2 regions of the Stenotrophomonas sp. YJH_SMC_20 genome follow, and region 1 is predicted to be linked to the other one. Evidence: riboswitches for the same ligand, from Rfam matches in the RefSeq annotation. Region 1 holds a riboswitch; the other holds the start of a gene.

The links. A riboswitch is a leader RNA that binds a small molecule or an ion and turns the genes downstream of it on or off. The one in region 1 is predicted to bind glycine.
Region 2: another riboswitch for glycine. It lies ahead of gcvP (aminomethyl-transferring glycine dehydrogenase); the one in region 1 lies ahead of AC5P6A_RS13000 (trimeric intracellular cation channel family protein).

Annotation. Positions count from the first base shown of each region.
Region 1 is NZ_JCAFRG010000006.1:250,358-257,698, forward strand. It holds gene AC5P6A_RS12985 (FAD-dependent oxidoreductase) at 1-613, shown strand, start outside; gene AC5P6A_RS12990 (hypothetical protein) at 695-1,147, opposite strand; gene AC5P6A_RS12995 (GIY-YIG nuclease family protein) at 1,329-1,604, opposite strand; glycine riboswitch at 1,645-1,734, shown strand; glycine riboswitch at 1,748-1,853, shown strand; gene AC5P6A_RS13000 (trimeric intracellular cation channel family protein) at 1,936-2,553, shown strand; gene AC5P6A_RS13005 (hypothetical protein) at 2,620-3,468, opposite strand; gene AC5P6A_RS13010 (3-deoxy-7-phosphoheptulonate synthase) at 3,737-4,810, opposite strand; gene AC5P6A_RS13015 (hypothetical protein) at 5,105-5,362, opposite strand; gene AC5P6A_RS13020 (DUF6616 family protein) at 5,468-5,806, opposite strand; gene AC5P6A_RS13025 (DNA alkylation repair protein) at 5,862-6,602, opposite strand; gene AC5P6A_RS13030 (MarR family winged helix-turn-helix transcriptional regulator) at 6,599-7,099, opposite strand; gene AC5P6A_RS13035 (sensor histidine kinase) at 7,172-7,341, opposite strand, start outside.
Region 2 is NZ_JCAFRG010000007.1:188,562-195,902, forward strand. It holds gene gcvP (aminomethyl-transferring glycine dehydrogenase) at 1-1,567, opposite strand, end outside; glycine riboswitch at 1,630-1,732, opposite strand; gene AC5P6A_RS13875 (multidrug effflux MFS transporter) at 2,032-3,258, shown strand; gene AC5P6A_RS13880 (siderophore-interacting protein) at 3,400-4,296, shown strand; gene AC5P6A_RS13885 (hypothetical protein) at 4,379-4,771, shown strand; gene AC5P6A_RS13890 (M2 family metallopeptidase) at 4,969-6,933, opposite strand.

The DNA of each region.
Region 1 (7,341 bases):
GCAGCTGGAAAAGCTGGGCGTGGAAGTGCTGACCGGCACCCCGGTGAGCGACATCGACAGCCAGGGCTTCAGGCTCGGCGATCAGTTCGTGCCGGCACGCACGGTGGTGTGGGCCGCCGGTGTGGCCGCTTCACCGCTGGCGCGCACGCTGGAGGTGCCGCTGGACCGCGCGGGCCGCGTGCCGGTGCAACCGGACCTGACCCTGCCCGATCACCCGGAGCTGTTCGTGGCCGGCGACCTGGCCGCACTGAGCCAGGCCGACGGCAAGCCGGTACCCGGGGTGGCACCGGCCGCCAAGCAGATGGGCAAATACGTGGCCGAGGTGATCCGCGCGCGCCTGCACGGCAAGCCCGAGCCCGGCCCGTTCAAGTACGCCGACTACGGCAACCTGGCCACCATCGGCCGCATGGCCGCGATCGTGCACCTGGGCCGGCTGCAGCTTTCCGGCGTGCTGGCCTGGTGGTTCTGGCTGGCCGCGCACGTGTTCTTCCTGATCGGCTTCCGCAACCGCATCGTGGTGCTGCTGAACTGGGCCGTGGCGTACTGGAGCTACCAGCGCAGCGCGCGCATCATCTTCGGTGATGGCCAGGACGACCGGCGGCCGAAGCGGTAGGGCTGCACGCAGCGGGGTCGGATCCCTTTCCGCAGGAAAGGACTCTGACCCCGTCAACACCCTCCACGCATGGCGTCGGATCTACCGGTTCATCGGGCCACCGGACACCCACTGTTTCGACCCGGTCCGGCAGAAGTCCTCCTTCCTCGCGGTGTCGGCAATCTGCGAGGTACTCCAATGCCGGGTGATCCAGATCGTCAATGCGGTACCACTGAGATGCCAGCGCAGCATGCCGCGCTGCGGTTGCCGCCACAGGTGGCGCCGGGCAATCCAGAAGGCCTCACGCTCAACTTCAGGCACCTTCTTCATCACGTCCTTGTCGAAGAACTGGGCGGTGAAGCGCCAGGGGTTCATCGCGTGGTATCCCGCCCGTGGCTCACTGCTGCACGCAGCCACACCACTGGGCACACGGTCGGCCGGCTTCGGCCGACCGCCTGCCAATGCCAGCCCGAGCAGGTACAGCAGGCCAGGCAACAGCGCGATGCCGGCGACCAGCACGACGACGGAGATCCATGCTTTGCCGGCGGCGCGCATCGTTCACGGCGCCTTCGGTTTCGGGTACCACAGCGACGACAATGACCGACGGTCGTGCTGAAAAGCAAAGGTGGACATCCGGGTCTCCAGCGCTTGGCGCGGAGCGATCATCGCATGGCCCGGCAGCCCATCCACGCATGGCGTGAATCTACAGAAACCGGAGCCGAGCGTGGGCTCGGCTCTACAGAAGCGCAGGATCCGGGGCCTGCAGCCAGGCCAGCTTGCGTTCGCGCGGCTGCTGCTTGAGCTGCCATTCGGCCCGTGACGCGGCGGCCCGGTCCGGGTACTCGCGCACGGCCAGCACGCGCAGCGGTGGCCGCGCCCGGGTGTAGCGCGCGCCCTTGCCGGCCTGGTGGGCAGCGAAACGCGCGTCCACGTCGGTGCTGATGCCGGCGTAATAGCTGCCATCCCGGCATTCGAGCAGGTACAGGAACCAGGGGCGGAGGGACGGGGCCATGCCTGGATTATGCCGTGCTGCACTGCAGCGGATATACTGGCGCCCGAATGCAGGAGAGAGGCGCCGCGCTGGCGCCCGCCGAAGGCGCAGGCTCCCATGATCGCTCAGGCCGGTGGGCTGGAATCCCACCAACCATGCATTCGACTCGCCGAGCTGGAGAGAGGTCACCGGGCACGCCCGGGACGATCCGCCGAAGGGGCACGCGGCCCATGTCGCTGAACTCTCAGGCAAAAGGACAGCGGGAGCGGCACCGGTCATCGTCATCCCGTCATTGCGCAGGCGCTGGCGGTAGTCGCGCATGGCCGGCCCCACCGCGCCCGGAGCCTGTCCCATGCTGCTGTCCATCATCTACCTGATTGCCATTTCCGCCGAGGCCATGACTGGCGCACTGTCCGCAGGCCGCCGCCGCATGGACCTGTTCGGTGTGGTCATGATCGCCTGCGTCACCGCCCTCGGCGGCGGATCACTGCGCGACATCCTGCTCGGCCACTATCCGCTGGGCTGGGTGAAGCATCCCGAGTACCTGGGCTTCACCGTATGCGCGGCGCTGATCGCCACCTGGGTCGCACGTTGGATGCACCACTTCCGCCGCACCTTCCTGGTACTCGACGGCCTGGGCCTGATCGCCTTCACCCTGATCGGCTGCTCGATCGCGCGCGAGGCCGGCCATGCCATGCCCATCGTGCTGATTGCCGGCATGCTGACCGGCGCGTTCGGCGGCGTGCTGCGCGACATCCTCTGCAACGAGGTACCACTCATCTTCCAGAAGGAGCTGTACGCGATCATCGCGCTGCTGACCGGCGCGGCCTACCTGTTGCTGCTGCACTGGGGCGTGGCCGATGCCACCGCAATCCTGTGCTGCCTCGGCGGCGGCTTCGCGCTGCGCCTGCTGGCGATCCACTACCGCTGGGAAATGCCGAAGTTCGTCTATCACGACGAAGTGCATTGAACGATGGCGTGTTCGCCGGGCATGGCCCGGCGCTACAGAAGAGCGGTATCCACGCATGGCGTGGATCTAGAGCATGAACTTCATGGGGCTGCCCCCCGCGCGTATCCGCTCTGGATAGTCAGCCGACGGATACCGTTGGGGTCCGCATCCCCAATCGGCGCCGGAATCGTCGACTTCCAGCAGCGCAGGATCAATCCATTGGCACAAGTAGTCGCTATCAGATCGCCTATCGAAGCCCGGGCAGTTCACTTTGCCCTCCACGTCAATGGAGTTGTGGGTGCTGCCGAGGTAGCTAGCGGTCAGGTGCCCCGCCACTTGTGTGTAGGTGCCGGTCTCGAGGAAGGTCTGAACAGTGATGTTGCCACCTACGGACAGAATCCCATCATTGAGTGAGCACGCGTACAGATGATCGCATTCCAGCTCATCACGCACGAACACCCAACCACCACAGTCGAGATTCCGGGCCCTGAGGCTCCCCAGTACGATCACGCAGAGCGTCTCGCTCAGATCGTTCAGTATCAGCGTGCCGTCTGCGATCAGATCACCATCGACAATCACGCAGTCGGTCTCGCAGTCGGATTTCCAGTCGCCACCTAGCGTTGTCGCAGGCACTACTTTGAATGAAGGCTCGTAGTCATCGGGCGCGGGCTCGGGAGATGCCGCGATCACCGCCCGGGCCTTCAGCGCAGGCCGCAGCAGCCCCTCGTCCCCTTCGCTGCTGTGGATCCTGATTCTTTCATCAAGATCCGCCAGCAGGCGCGCCTTCTCGAGGGACGGCTCAAACCAGTCTTCGATGACAGATACGGCATCTTCAGCGATTCGCCCGCCTTTCAAGCTCACGAGCGCCTTGGCAGCTTCACCGGAAATCGACCGACAAGCTGAATCCAGAAAGTTGTCATCCGGGAAAACACGCATCGGCGGGGTCCAGTCAGGCGAGGAACCCCATCTTCGGCCGAAATCGCAGGAGGACTCCATACAACTCTTCCGAAATCCTGCCGTGTGGCTCGCTGATATCCACGCATGGCGTGGGTCTCACACCACCCCGGCGATGTACCTGGCGCTGTCGCTCATGCGCAGCGCCAGGCGCATCGCCGGTGCAGATGGGCCGGTCTCCAACTCCGACCGGCCCTGATCGCGGCCGCACCCCCGCAGGCGCTGGCCGCCATCCACACACGTGCCGCACTCAAGCGGCTTCGGACACCTTTACGTCGCGACGGGCGCGCACGGCCGCGGCCAGTCGCTCCAGCACCGTCACGGTGGTGTCCCAGTCGATGCAGCCATCGGTGATGCTCTGGCCGTAGACCAGCGGCTGGCCTTCCACCAGTTCCTGGCGGCCCCCGACCAGATGGCTCTCGATCATCACGCCCACGATGCGCTGTTCGCCGTCTTCCAGCTGAACAGCAATGTCCTCGATCACCTTCGGCTGGTTCTCCGGGTTCTTCAGGCTGTTGGCATGGCTGGCATCGATCATCAGGCGCGCCGGCAGCTTGGCCTTGGCCAGCGCCTGGCAGGCGTCGGCAACACTGGCTGCGTCGTAGTTCGGCTGCTTGCCCCCACGCAGGATCACATGGCAATCAGGGTTGCCGGTGGTCGACACGATGGCAGTGCCGCCCTGCTTGGTGACCGACAGGAAGTGATGCGGATTGGAAGCCGCACCCACCGCGTCGGCGGCGATCTTCACGTTGCCATCGGTGCCGTTCTTGAAGCCGACCGGGCACGACAGTCCCGAGGCCAGCTCACGGTGCACCTGGCTTTCGGTGGTACGCGCACCGATCGCGCCCCACGCCACCAGATCGGCGATGTACTGCGGTGAGATCACGTCGAGGAATTCAACACCCGCCGGCAGGCCAAGCTTGTTGATGTCGCGCAGCAGGCCACGGGCGATGCGCAGGCCCTTGTCGATCCTGAAGCTGCCATCCAGGTCCGGGTCATTGATCAGGCCCTTCCAGCCCACCGTGGTGCGTGGCTTCTCGAAGTACACGCGCATGACGATTTCCAGCTCGCCTGCCAGCGCGTCGCGCAGTGGCTTCAGGCGCTGGGCGTACTCGATGGCGGCGTTCGGGTCGTGGATCGAGCACGGGCCCACCACCACCGCCAGGCGGTCGTCACGGCCGTGCAGGATCTGGTGCAGCGCCGCGCGCGAGGCGCTGACGGTGCCGGAGGCTTCATCGTCACACGGCAGCATCGCCAGCAGCTGGGCAGGCGGTGTCAGCGGTTCGATGGTGCGGATACGCAGGTCGTCGGTGTGCGGGGGCATTGCAGGAGATCTCCGGAACGTTGGGGGTCCCCAGCGCGGCGGCATGAAAAAAGCCGCCAGGTTCGCTGGCGGCTTTCGGGAATGCGTCTGAAGCTTTCTTCAGGGTGAGCGCAGTCCTTCCTCCGCCAGTGGCTTCGGAAAGTAATACCAGTAAAAACGGGTAGCGGCTGCGTTCATGGGATCTATTGATAGCACAGCTTTTGCGCAGTGCAAAATGTTTCATCCGCAACTGGGGCGCGGTTCAGCGATGCGCCCGCCCGCGCAGCCCACGCGGTGGTCGCCGTGCAACGTCGCTCATCTGCCATGCACTTCCACGTCCAGCAGCAGGCCTTCGTGGATATCGGCCCAGCGCTCCAGCACCCGATCCAGCTCCTGCCGGGCCTCGTCCAGCTGCTCGGGGTTGAGCAGGGAGCGTGCGGTGTAGAGGTCGGAGACCAATCGACGCAGGGCCGATTCCGGGATGGCCACCGACGGCCCCTCCAGCCCCGGCAACTGCAATGCCGGGCACTCGCCAAGCGGACCGAACAGCGTGACCTCGAGCTTGCTCTGCATGATCAACGTCCCTGCGGATGGACATGGGCAACGCACTGTTTACCGTGTATCGGTGACAGGCGCATGTGCCGCCCATGGCGGGGATCGCAGGCCGCCGCCGTACCACTAGAGCGCGGCCAGGTCGGCCAGATGCTGGCCCATGCTGTTCATCTCACCGATGGCATGGGTGGTGGTGAAGTAATCATGCCAGCCGGTGGCGGCGATCCCGGCCACCAGCGTGTCGGCCGCTTCGCGGCTGGCGCAGTGCCAGACCGCATAGAACTGCTCGCCGCTGCCATGCGGCACGTCGGTAGCGATGCGGCCCTTGGCCAGCGGCCTGATGCGGGCTGGATCGAACTGCTGCATGCCGGCGCTAATACGGGCGAAGAAGGCATTCCGCTGCTCGGGCGGCATTGTGGTCCAGGCCGGCGTGGCGGTATAGAGCTCGATGAAGGTGTGCGACATGGTGGTTCTTCCTTGAGGTTGACGGGGTTGCGGGGTTGTCGGCCAGCATCCGGCACTACCGGAGCGAGCGCAGTGCGCGTTTGCGGATGTAGGCGTTGGCGTCGCTGTGGCGCTCGTGCTGCCAACGCGTGCACAGCACGCGCAGCCACTTCGGCTGAGTCTTGCCGGCATCATTGAGCCAGTTGCCGACCGAATCCTGCACGTAGCGTTCCGGGTCGTCAGCCAGTGCTTCCAGCATCGGCAATGCATGTTCAGGGTGCTGCTTGAACAGCGCGATATGTGTGGCCCAGACACCGCGCGGACGCAGTGCTTCGCAGGCGAAGCGGCGCAGGTACGGCGAAGTTTCCTGTGTCCACGGTTGCAGGTACTCAAGCGCCTGCATCGGCGCGGCAACGATGTCCGTGCGTAGCGCCAGCCACGCCCATTCGCGCACACCGAAGTGTGGATCGTCGGCCAGCGTGCGCATCTGCTGCAGCTTCTCTGCCAACGTCGCGCGGGCATCGCTGCCGATCAGGTAGCAGGCCCAGCCGCGCACGGTGTCGGACGCATGGTCCTGCCATTGCACGGGATCGCCCTGCCCCGCCTCACGCAGCAGTTGCGCAGCCAAGGCCATGCGCAGTGTGATGCCCTTGCCTGAAGCATCCTGCATGCGTTGCAGCGCTTCCGGTGCAAGCGCAGGCGCTACCACCTGCAGCAGCGCGGCGAAATCCACTGCCAGGCATTCGGCCAGATGGGTGGCGGCGACGCGGCCGGTGTTGAGTGCTTGCCGACGTTCCGCAGGAATTGACGTACTCATGCTGCGGATTCCCGCCCGGCATCCGTGTGCTGCCAGATCTTGTGCAGCAGCTGCGACAGCTGCTGCTGTTCATCAGCATCCAGGCCGTTGAACAGCCCACCGATCCACTGCGTGTGCTGGTCGAACAAGGTCTCGGCCAAGCGTATTCCCGGTGCGGTCAATACGATCTGCAGGCGACGGCCATCTTCGGCATCGCTGCGACGCTGCAGCAGTCCTTCACGCTGCAGGCCATCGAGCAGGCCACTGATGGTGGCGCGGGTCACGCCTGCGCGCTCGGCCAGCACGTGGGGCGGCAACGTGCCGCCGGCCCCATGCAGCAGGAACAGCACGATGAAGCGACCCTCGCTGAGCCCGTGCGGTGCCAGCCGGGTAGCGCAGTCGCGATCGATCGACGAGGACAACGAGAGCAGCTGGAAGCACAGGCGCAGCTGCGCGGTGCTGGCATGGCCGCGTCGCTGTGCTTCATCCATCAGGGCATGGTGCTTGGCTTCGATCATCTCATGCACGCGATATTGTTAGGCGCCTAATCATACGGCCAAATAGCCGCAGCCTGTAAACCACAGCCGATATCAGGGGAGCCTTCCCAGCAGCACGCGCGCGATCAGTCCACCTCCCTCCCGGTGCAGAAGCTGCAGTTCGCCCGCATGCCGCCGCGCCACATTGGCGGCGACCGCCAAGCCCAGCCCGGTCCCACCCGTGGCGCGACTGCGCGAGCTCTCGCTGCGCTGGAAGGGCTGCA
Region 2 (7,341 bases), on a different contig from region 1:
CCGGCCAGGTCACCGGGATCATCTCGGCGGTGGCGTTGAGCTTCATGGTGCACGAGCCCAGCGGGATCATCGTGCGGTCCATCGCCAGGTCCTTGTCGGCCAGCGAACGCAGGTAGCGCAGCAGTTCGTGCTCGCTGTGGTGGGTGTTGAACACCGGATGGGTCAGGAACGCAGACTGGCGCAGCAGGCCGGCCGGCAGCGCGTCGGCGGTGCTTGCGTCCAGCGCATCGATGTCGGCCTGCGCGCCGAACACGGCGGCCAGCGCGACCACGTCGGCGCGGGTGGCGGTCTCGTCCAGGCTGATGCCGACCGAGTCGCTGTCGATCGCGCGCAGGTTGTAACCGGCGGCGCGTGCCTTGGCATGGATCTCATCGGCGTGCACGCCGGTGACGTGCAGGGTGTCGAAGAAGTCGCCACCGACCTGTACGCCGGCGTTGCGCAGTGCCGCAGCCAGGATGGCGGCCAGGCGGTGGGTGCGGCGGGCGATGCGGGTCAGGCCTTCCGGGCCATGGTAGACCGCATACATCGAGGCCATCACTGCCAGCAGCACCTGTGCGGTACAGATGTTGGAGGTGGCCTTCTCGCGGCGGATGTGCTGCTCACGGGTCTGCAGGGTCAGTCGGTATGCCGGGTTGCCCTGGGCATCGACCGAAACGCCGATCAGGCGGCCCGGCATCGAGCGCTTGTAGGCGTCACGGCAGGCCATGAAGGCGGCGTGCGGGCCACCGAAGCCGAACGGCACGCCGAAACGCTGGCTGTTGCCGACCACGATGTCCGCGCCCCATTCGCCCGGGGCAGCCAGCAGGGTCAGGGCCAGCAGGTCGGTGGCCACGGCCACCAGGCCGCCGCGTGCGTGCACGGCATCGACCAGCGCCTTGTAGTCACCGACCTGGCCGAAGGTGTCCGGGTACTGCAGCAGCAGGCCGAAGGCTTCTGCTTCCAGTGCCTCGGCCGGGGTGCCGACGCGCAGCACGATGCCCATGGGCTCGGCGCGGGTGCGCAGCAGTTCCAGGGTCTGCGGGTGCACGGCATCGTGCACGAAGAAGGTGTCCGACTTCGACTTGGCCGAACGCTTGGCCAGGGTCATCGCTTCGGCGGCGGCAGTGGCTTCGTCCAGCAGCGAGGCGTTGGCGATCTCCATACCGGTCAGGTCGGCGCACAGGGTCTGGAAGTTGATCAGCGCTTCCATGCGGCCCTGCGAGATTTCCGCCTGGTACGGGGTGTAGGCGGTGTACCAGGCCGGGTTTTCCAGGATGTTGCGCAGGATCACGTTCGGCGTGTGGGTACCGTAGTAGCCCTGGCCGATGAAGCTGCGCAGCACGGTGTTCTTGTCGGCGATCGCACGGATCTTCGCCAGTGCCTGCACTTCGGTCATCGACTCCGGCAGCGCCAGCGGCGCCGGCGACTTGATCTTGGCCGGCACGATGGCATCGGTCATCGCATCCAGCGACGCGTGGCCGACGACGTCGAGCATCTGCGCGATCTCGGCATCGTTGGGGCCGATGTGGCGCTCGACGAACGCATTGTGGTGCTCGAGCTCACGCAGGGAAGGGGTGTTCTGGGACATGGCGAAGGATCCGTCAGGAAAGGGCACACGCACGGGCACAAGCCGCCGGTCGGCGGTCTGCGGGGCGCCCCTCTGTCCTTTTGCCTGAGAGTTTGGAAGCGCGGAAAACCGCGGCTTCGTGCCCCTTCGGCGCCGGATCGAACCGGTCTCTCCAGAGTTCTGTTACGGGTGGTATCGGGCCTGAGCGATTACGGGCGTTGCGCCTTCGGCAGCGGTGTTCCGCTTCTCCCACCGTGTTGCCCGCCGATTATAGCCCGTTGCGGGCCCGCTGGCCGCGCCCCGGCGCGGGCCCGCGGCTGAATGGCCGATGGCCCGGCCGTGCGTTTTGTGCACCGCTGCATGGCATCGGGCGCAATCCCCACCTATGATGGGCGGATACCCGAATTCATCTGGCGCCGTCCCCGTTGCAGCGGGACCGGCGCCCGCCGTGCGTGCCGCGCATGGCCCTGCCGGACGCTTCCTTCATGACCGCCGCCGTTGCTCCCTCCACCCGCCGCATGGCCCTGCTGCTTGCCGGCCTGGCCATGTTCGGCCCGTTCTCGATCGATACCATCTTCCCCGCGTTCCCGCAGCTGGCGCAGCGCCTGTCGGTGGACGAGGTGGCGGTGCAGCAGACCATCAGCGTGTACCTGCTGTTCTATGGCCTGATGAGCCTGGCGCATGGCCCGCTGTCCGATGCGTGGGGGCGCAAGCGGGTGATCCTCGGTGGCCTGGTGGTGTTCGTCGGCGCCTCGGTCGGCTGTGCGCTGTCCACCGATCTGGCCACGCTGCTGGCGTTCCGCGCGCTGCAGGGCCTGTCGGCGGGTGTCGGCATGATCGTCGGCCGCGCGGTGATCCGCGATCTCTACCATGGCCACGACGCGCAGCGCCTGATGAGCCAGGTGTCGATGCTGTTCGGCATCGCCCCGGCCATCGCGCCGATCATCGGTGGCTGGATCCTGCTCAGTGGCGCCGGCTGGCCGCTGATTTTCTGGTTCCTGGTGGTGTTCGCGCTGGTCCTGCTGGCAGCCACTGCACGCTACCTGCCGGAGACCCATCCGGTCGAAGCGCGCGTGCCGTTGTCGCCGCACGCGTTGATGCGCGATTACGTGCGCATCGGTTTCAACCCGCGCTTCCTGCGCCTGGCGCTGGCCGGCAGCATCGGCTTCGGTGGCATCTTCCTGTACATCTCGTCGGCGCCGGTGTTCGTGATGCAGCACCTGCACCTGGGCGAGGGCGGTTTCGCCTGGTTGTTCATCCCCACCATCGGCGGCATGACCACCGGCTCGTTCCTGTCCGGGCGCATGGCCGGGCACACCACGCCCACCCGCCAGGTCGCCATCGGTTTCAGCCTGTGCGCGCTGTCGGCGCTGCTGAATGTCGGCTACGTGGCGCTGTCGCCGCAGTTCGTGTTGCCGTGGGCAGTGCTGCCGATCTTCCTGGGCGGCATGGGCATGGCGCTGATCTTCCCCATCCTGGCGCTGGCGGTGCTGGACATGTATCCGCACCAGCGCGGCCTGGCCTCGTCGCTGCAGGCCTTCGTGCAGCTGATGATCAGCACCGTGGTGGCCGGCGTGGTGTCGCCGTTGCTCAGTGCCAGCCCGCTGCACCTGGCGCTGGGCCAGGCCGCGTTCTTTGGCGCCGGCTTCGTGTTCTGGTACTGGGAGCACCGGCTTGAGCGCGCGGCGCAGGCAGCCTGCACGGGCGATTGAGCAGCGCGCAGGGGTAGGGTACGCCGCGATGCCCGTAACGCTTGCGGCGAGGAACGACCGGACTAGGCTGGGGACTCCAGCCAGCCGGTGCGTGGATGCACGACAGCCAGCCGATCCGATGTCGTTGCATGAGGTTCCCCCATGGCTGCGCAGCAGACCTACCGCCTGTTCGAGGTGGCGCTGAAGGAGCGCCGCGTTCTTTCTCCTTCCCTGGACCGCATGGTATTCACCGGTGCCGACGTGGCGCGGATGAAGACCGAAGGCCCGGACCAGCGCATCAAGGTATTCTTCCCCTTGCCCGGCCAGGACGTGCCGCCGGTGCCCAGCGGCGAGGACTGGTACCCGCGCTACCGGGCGCTGCCGGACGACCAGCGTCCGCCCATGCGCACCTACACCATCCGCCACCTGCGCGCCGAGCAGGGCGAGGTCGACGTTGATTTCGTGCTGCATGGCGAGACCGGGCCGGCCTCGCGCTGGGCCATCCACGCGCGACCGGGCGACCGCGTAGTGCTGCTGGCCCCCGATGCCGACTGTGCCGACAGCAGCGAAGGCTGGGAATGGAAACCGCCGATGGGAGTCGGCCAGGTGCTGCTGGTGGCGGATGAAACCGCGCTGCCGGCGGTGGCCGGCATCCTCGAGGAACTGGCGGCCATGGTCGATCCGCCGCGCACGCTGGCGCTGCTGGAGGTGGCGCAGGCCGGTGATGCCGTGCACCTGAAGGCGCCCTCCAGCGCCGAGCTGGTCTGGCTGCCGCGCGGGCGGGCCGCCTACGGACAGCCGTTGCTGCAGGCGGTCCAGGCGCGGTTGGCAGCGGCCCCGGGCGCGGCTGCCGGCGATGCGCCGGATGAGATCGACGTCGATACGCAGATCCTCTGGGAGCAGGCCGATACCCGCGTGGCCGGGCCGCTGTATGCCTGGGTGGCAGGCGAGGCGGCGGCGGTAATGGCGATCCGTCGCCACCTGGTCCGCGACTGCGGGCTGGACCGCCGCGCGATCACCTTCATGGGCTACTGGCGGCACGGCAAGGTGCTGGACTGACCGTGCTGGATCGAGCACGCGTGAAGCAGCGCTGCGGGCGGGGTGCGTTATCCTTGCGCCCCCTTCGCAGCGGTACCGCACCATGTCCACCAGCTCCAAGACCCGCCGCGACCAGCGCCGTCGCCAGGAAAAGAAGGCCGCCAACAAGGCAGCCGCGCAGGCGTCGCCGGTGGAGCCGCATGCCGAACTGCGCGACGCGCAGCGCACCCTGCTGGCCGGTGTCGTTCGCCGCGATGGCGAATGGGTGCTGGGCATGGATGGCCGCATCGCCGGCCACAGCGAGAGCGCTGCGCAGGTGCTGGCGCTGATCATGCAGGCCGGTGAGCTGCACGAACGCAATGGCACGCCGGTGCGCCTGATGTACTCCGATGCACTTCGTGATGCCGCACAGGCCGAAGCAAAGGAGAAGGGCCAGACCTTCGAGGAGTTCAAGGCCGAGCTGGCCGCGGCGATGGCAGCGAAGAAGAACAGCTGATCCGCCGTGGGTAGCGCCGGGCCATGCCCGGCGAGCGCAGCGGTGCGATGAAGAGCCGCCGGGCATGAATCACTCTCACTGCTTGGCGAAAGGCTCCGCGCGCATGGCGATGCGTTCGCTGCAATGGCGCCCACCGGTCACGTGGGCGCGGCCCGGCGCTACATCAGGGGCGGATCCTCGCGGACCCGCCCCTTTTCTCATTTCGCCGCCGGGGCCGCGTTGGCCTGCCAGCCGCACATCTGGCCTTCGTTCTGCTGCTTCAGCCACTCGTTGACCGGTGTGAAGTACTCGATCATCGGGCCGGCATCGAGCTTGTCGGTGCCGGTCAGCTCCTTCAGCGTGGCCTGCCACGGCTGGCTGGCACCCTTGCTCAGCATCGCCCAGTACTTCTGACCGGCTTCCTTGTTGCCGTAGAAGGTGCACTCATGCAGCGGGCCCTTGTACCCCGAGGCGTCGCACAGGCCCTTGTAGAACTGGAACTGCAGGATGCGCGCCAGGAAGTAACGGGTGTACGGGGTGTTGCCCGGCACGTGATACTTCGCGCCCGGATCGAAGAATTCTTCGCCACGGCTGCTGGCCGGGGCCACGCCCTGGTACTTGGCCTTCAGGTCCCACCATGCCTTGTTGTAGTTGTCGGCGGTGATCGAGCCATCGAACACGCCCCAGCGCCAGCGGTCGATCATCAGCCCGAATGGCAGGAACGACACGCCCGACAGCGCCATGCGCATCTGGTTGTTGATGACCGCCTCGCGGCTTTCGGTCGGCGCGTCGACCAGGCCGATCGAGCTGAGGTACTTGGGCGTCATCGCCAGCACGATGGTGTCGCCGATCGCTTCATGGAAGCCGTCGTTGGCACCGCCCTGGAACAGCGGCGGCAGCGGGTTGTAGGCCAGGTCGTAATAGATGTGGCCCAGCTCGTGGTAGATGGTGGTGAAATTCTCTTCGTTCGGCTTGATGCACATCTTTGTGCGCACGTCGCCTTCCATGTTCATGTCCCAGGCGCTGGCGTGGCAGACCACGTCGCGGTCGTCAGGCTTGATGAACTGGGTTTTTTCCCAATACGACTGCGGCAGTGACGGCATGCCCAGCGACACGTAGAAGTCCTGCGCGCGCTCGGTCATCTGCTTGGCGGTGCGCAGTTCGGCTTCGCGCTGCGCCTTGTACTGGGCCGCCACACTGGCGTCCTTGCCGGCCTTGGCCAGCGCCGCGCTCAGGTTGGTCTGGTACTGCTTTTCCAGTGCAGCGGTGATGTCAAGGCTGCCGGCACCCGGGTATGGTTCCAGCTGGTCCCACAGGTTGGACCAGTCCTGCTGCCACATGTTGCCCAGCAGGTGCGCGGCGATCAGGCCATTGCCCACTTCGGCCTTGTCCTTGCCGTAGGTCTTGTCCAGCTTGGCGCGCGCATAGCAGTGCAGCTGTTCGTACATCGGCTTGACCTGTTCCCACAGGCGATCGGTTTCCGGGCCGATCTGCTCCGGCGGCATGTCATAGCCGCTGCGCCACATCTGGCCGGCATCGGTGAAGCCCATGCCCTTGGCGCCTTCGTTCACCAGGCCGACGAACTTCTGATAGTCGCCGCGCATGTTCTTGGTGGTGCTGTGCCAGCCCTGCCAGGCGTCGAGCTGCTTGTCGTAGTCGCGGCTGCGTGCCAGCACCTGCTCCAGCTCGCCCAGCTGCCGGCAGGAGTTCGGGTCGTTGGCATCAGTGCAGTACTTGCCGGCGCCATAGCTGCCTTCCATGCGCGTGGCGATCTGGGTCAGCTCGGCCAGTTTGGCCGGGTCGCGCGGCGCCGGCATCGAGGACATCAACTTCAGCAGGTGGATCGCGCGCTTGCTGTCCTCGCTCATCGGCTGGCCGTCGAACTTGGCTGCCTGTTCGATCCAGCTGTTGAGCTGGGTCAACGAGCGTTCGTTGGCTTTGGCTGCGATGCGTTCGGAATCACTGTTGATGTAGGTGGAGGACAGCCATTGCGCCGAGGTCATCTCCGGGTAGGCGGCCTTGAACTCGGCATTGATGCGGGCCACGAACTGGTCGGCGGTTTCGCCGGCCGGGGCGCTGCTGCTGGCGGTATCGGTGCCTGGGGCAGCTTCCTTCTTGCAGGCGGCCAGGGCCAGCGTGGCGGCGGCGATTGCCGAGGCCAGCAGGAGATGACGGTGTTTCACGGGCGGTCCTTGGGTGGTGAACGACGGCCGAAGGCTAGTGGGCCGTCGCTGCCACCGCAAGTGGCGGAAGTCGGCCGGGCCGCGCCCGGCACCCGCAGAGGCTTTCAAGCAACGGCAAAGCCGAAGCAACAGCAACAGCGGACTATCCGTGGTTTGGCGGGGCGGGTCCGGTTGCGGGGGGCGCCGTAAATCCGTCCATGGAGGCTCGGTCGCGCCATCCATGGCGCTCACGCCCCCGCAACCGGACCCACCCCGCCTTCGACAGATTTCCGCGACCTGTCATTGATCCACGCCATGCGTGGATGCTTTTCGAATTCAATTCGACTATTCGATTCCGATGGAAATTCATCCACGCATGGCGTGGATCTACCAGATCGGGACAATCTGTCAGAGGTGGAGCGGTGTCGG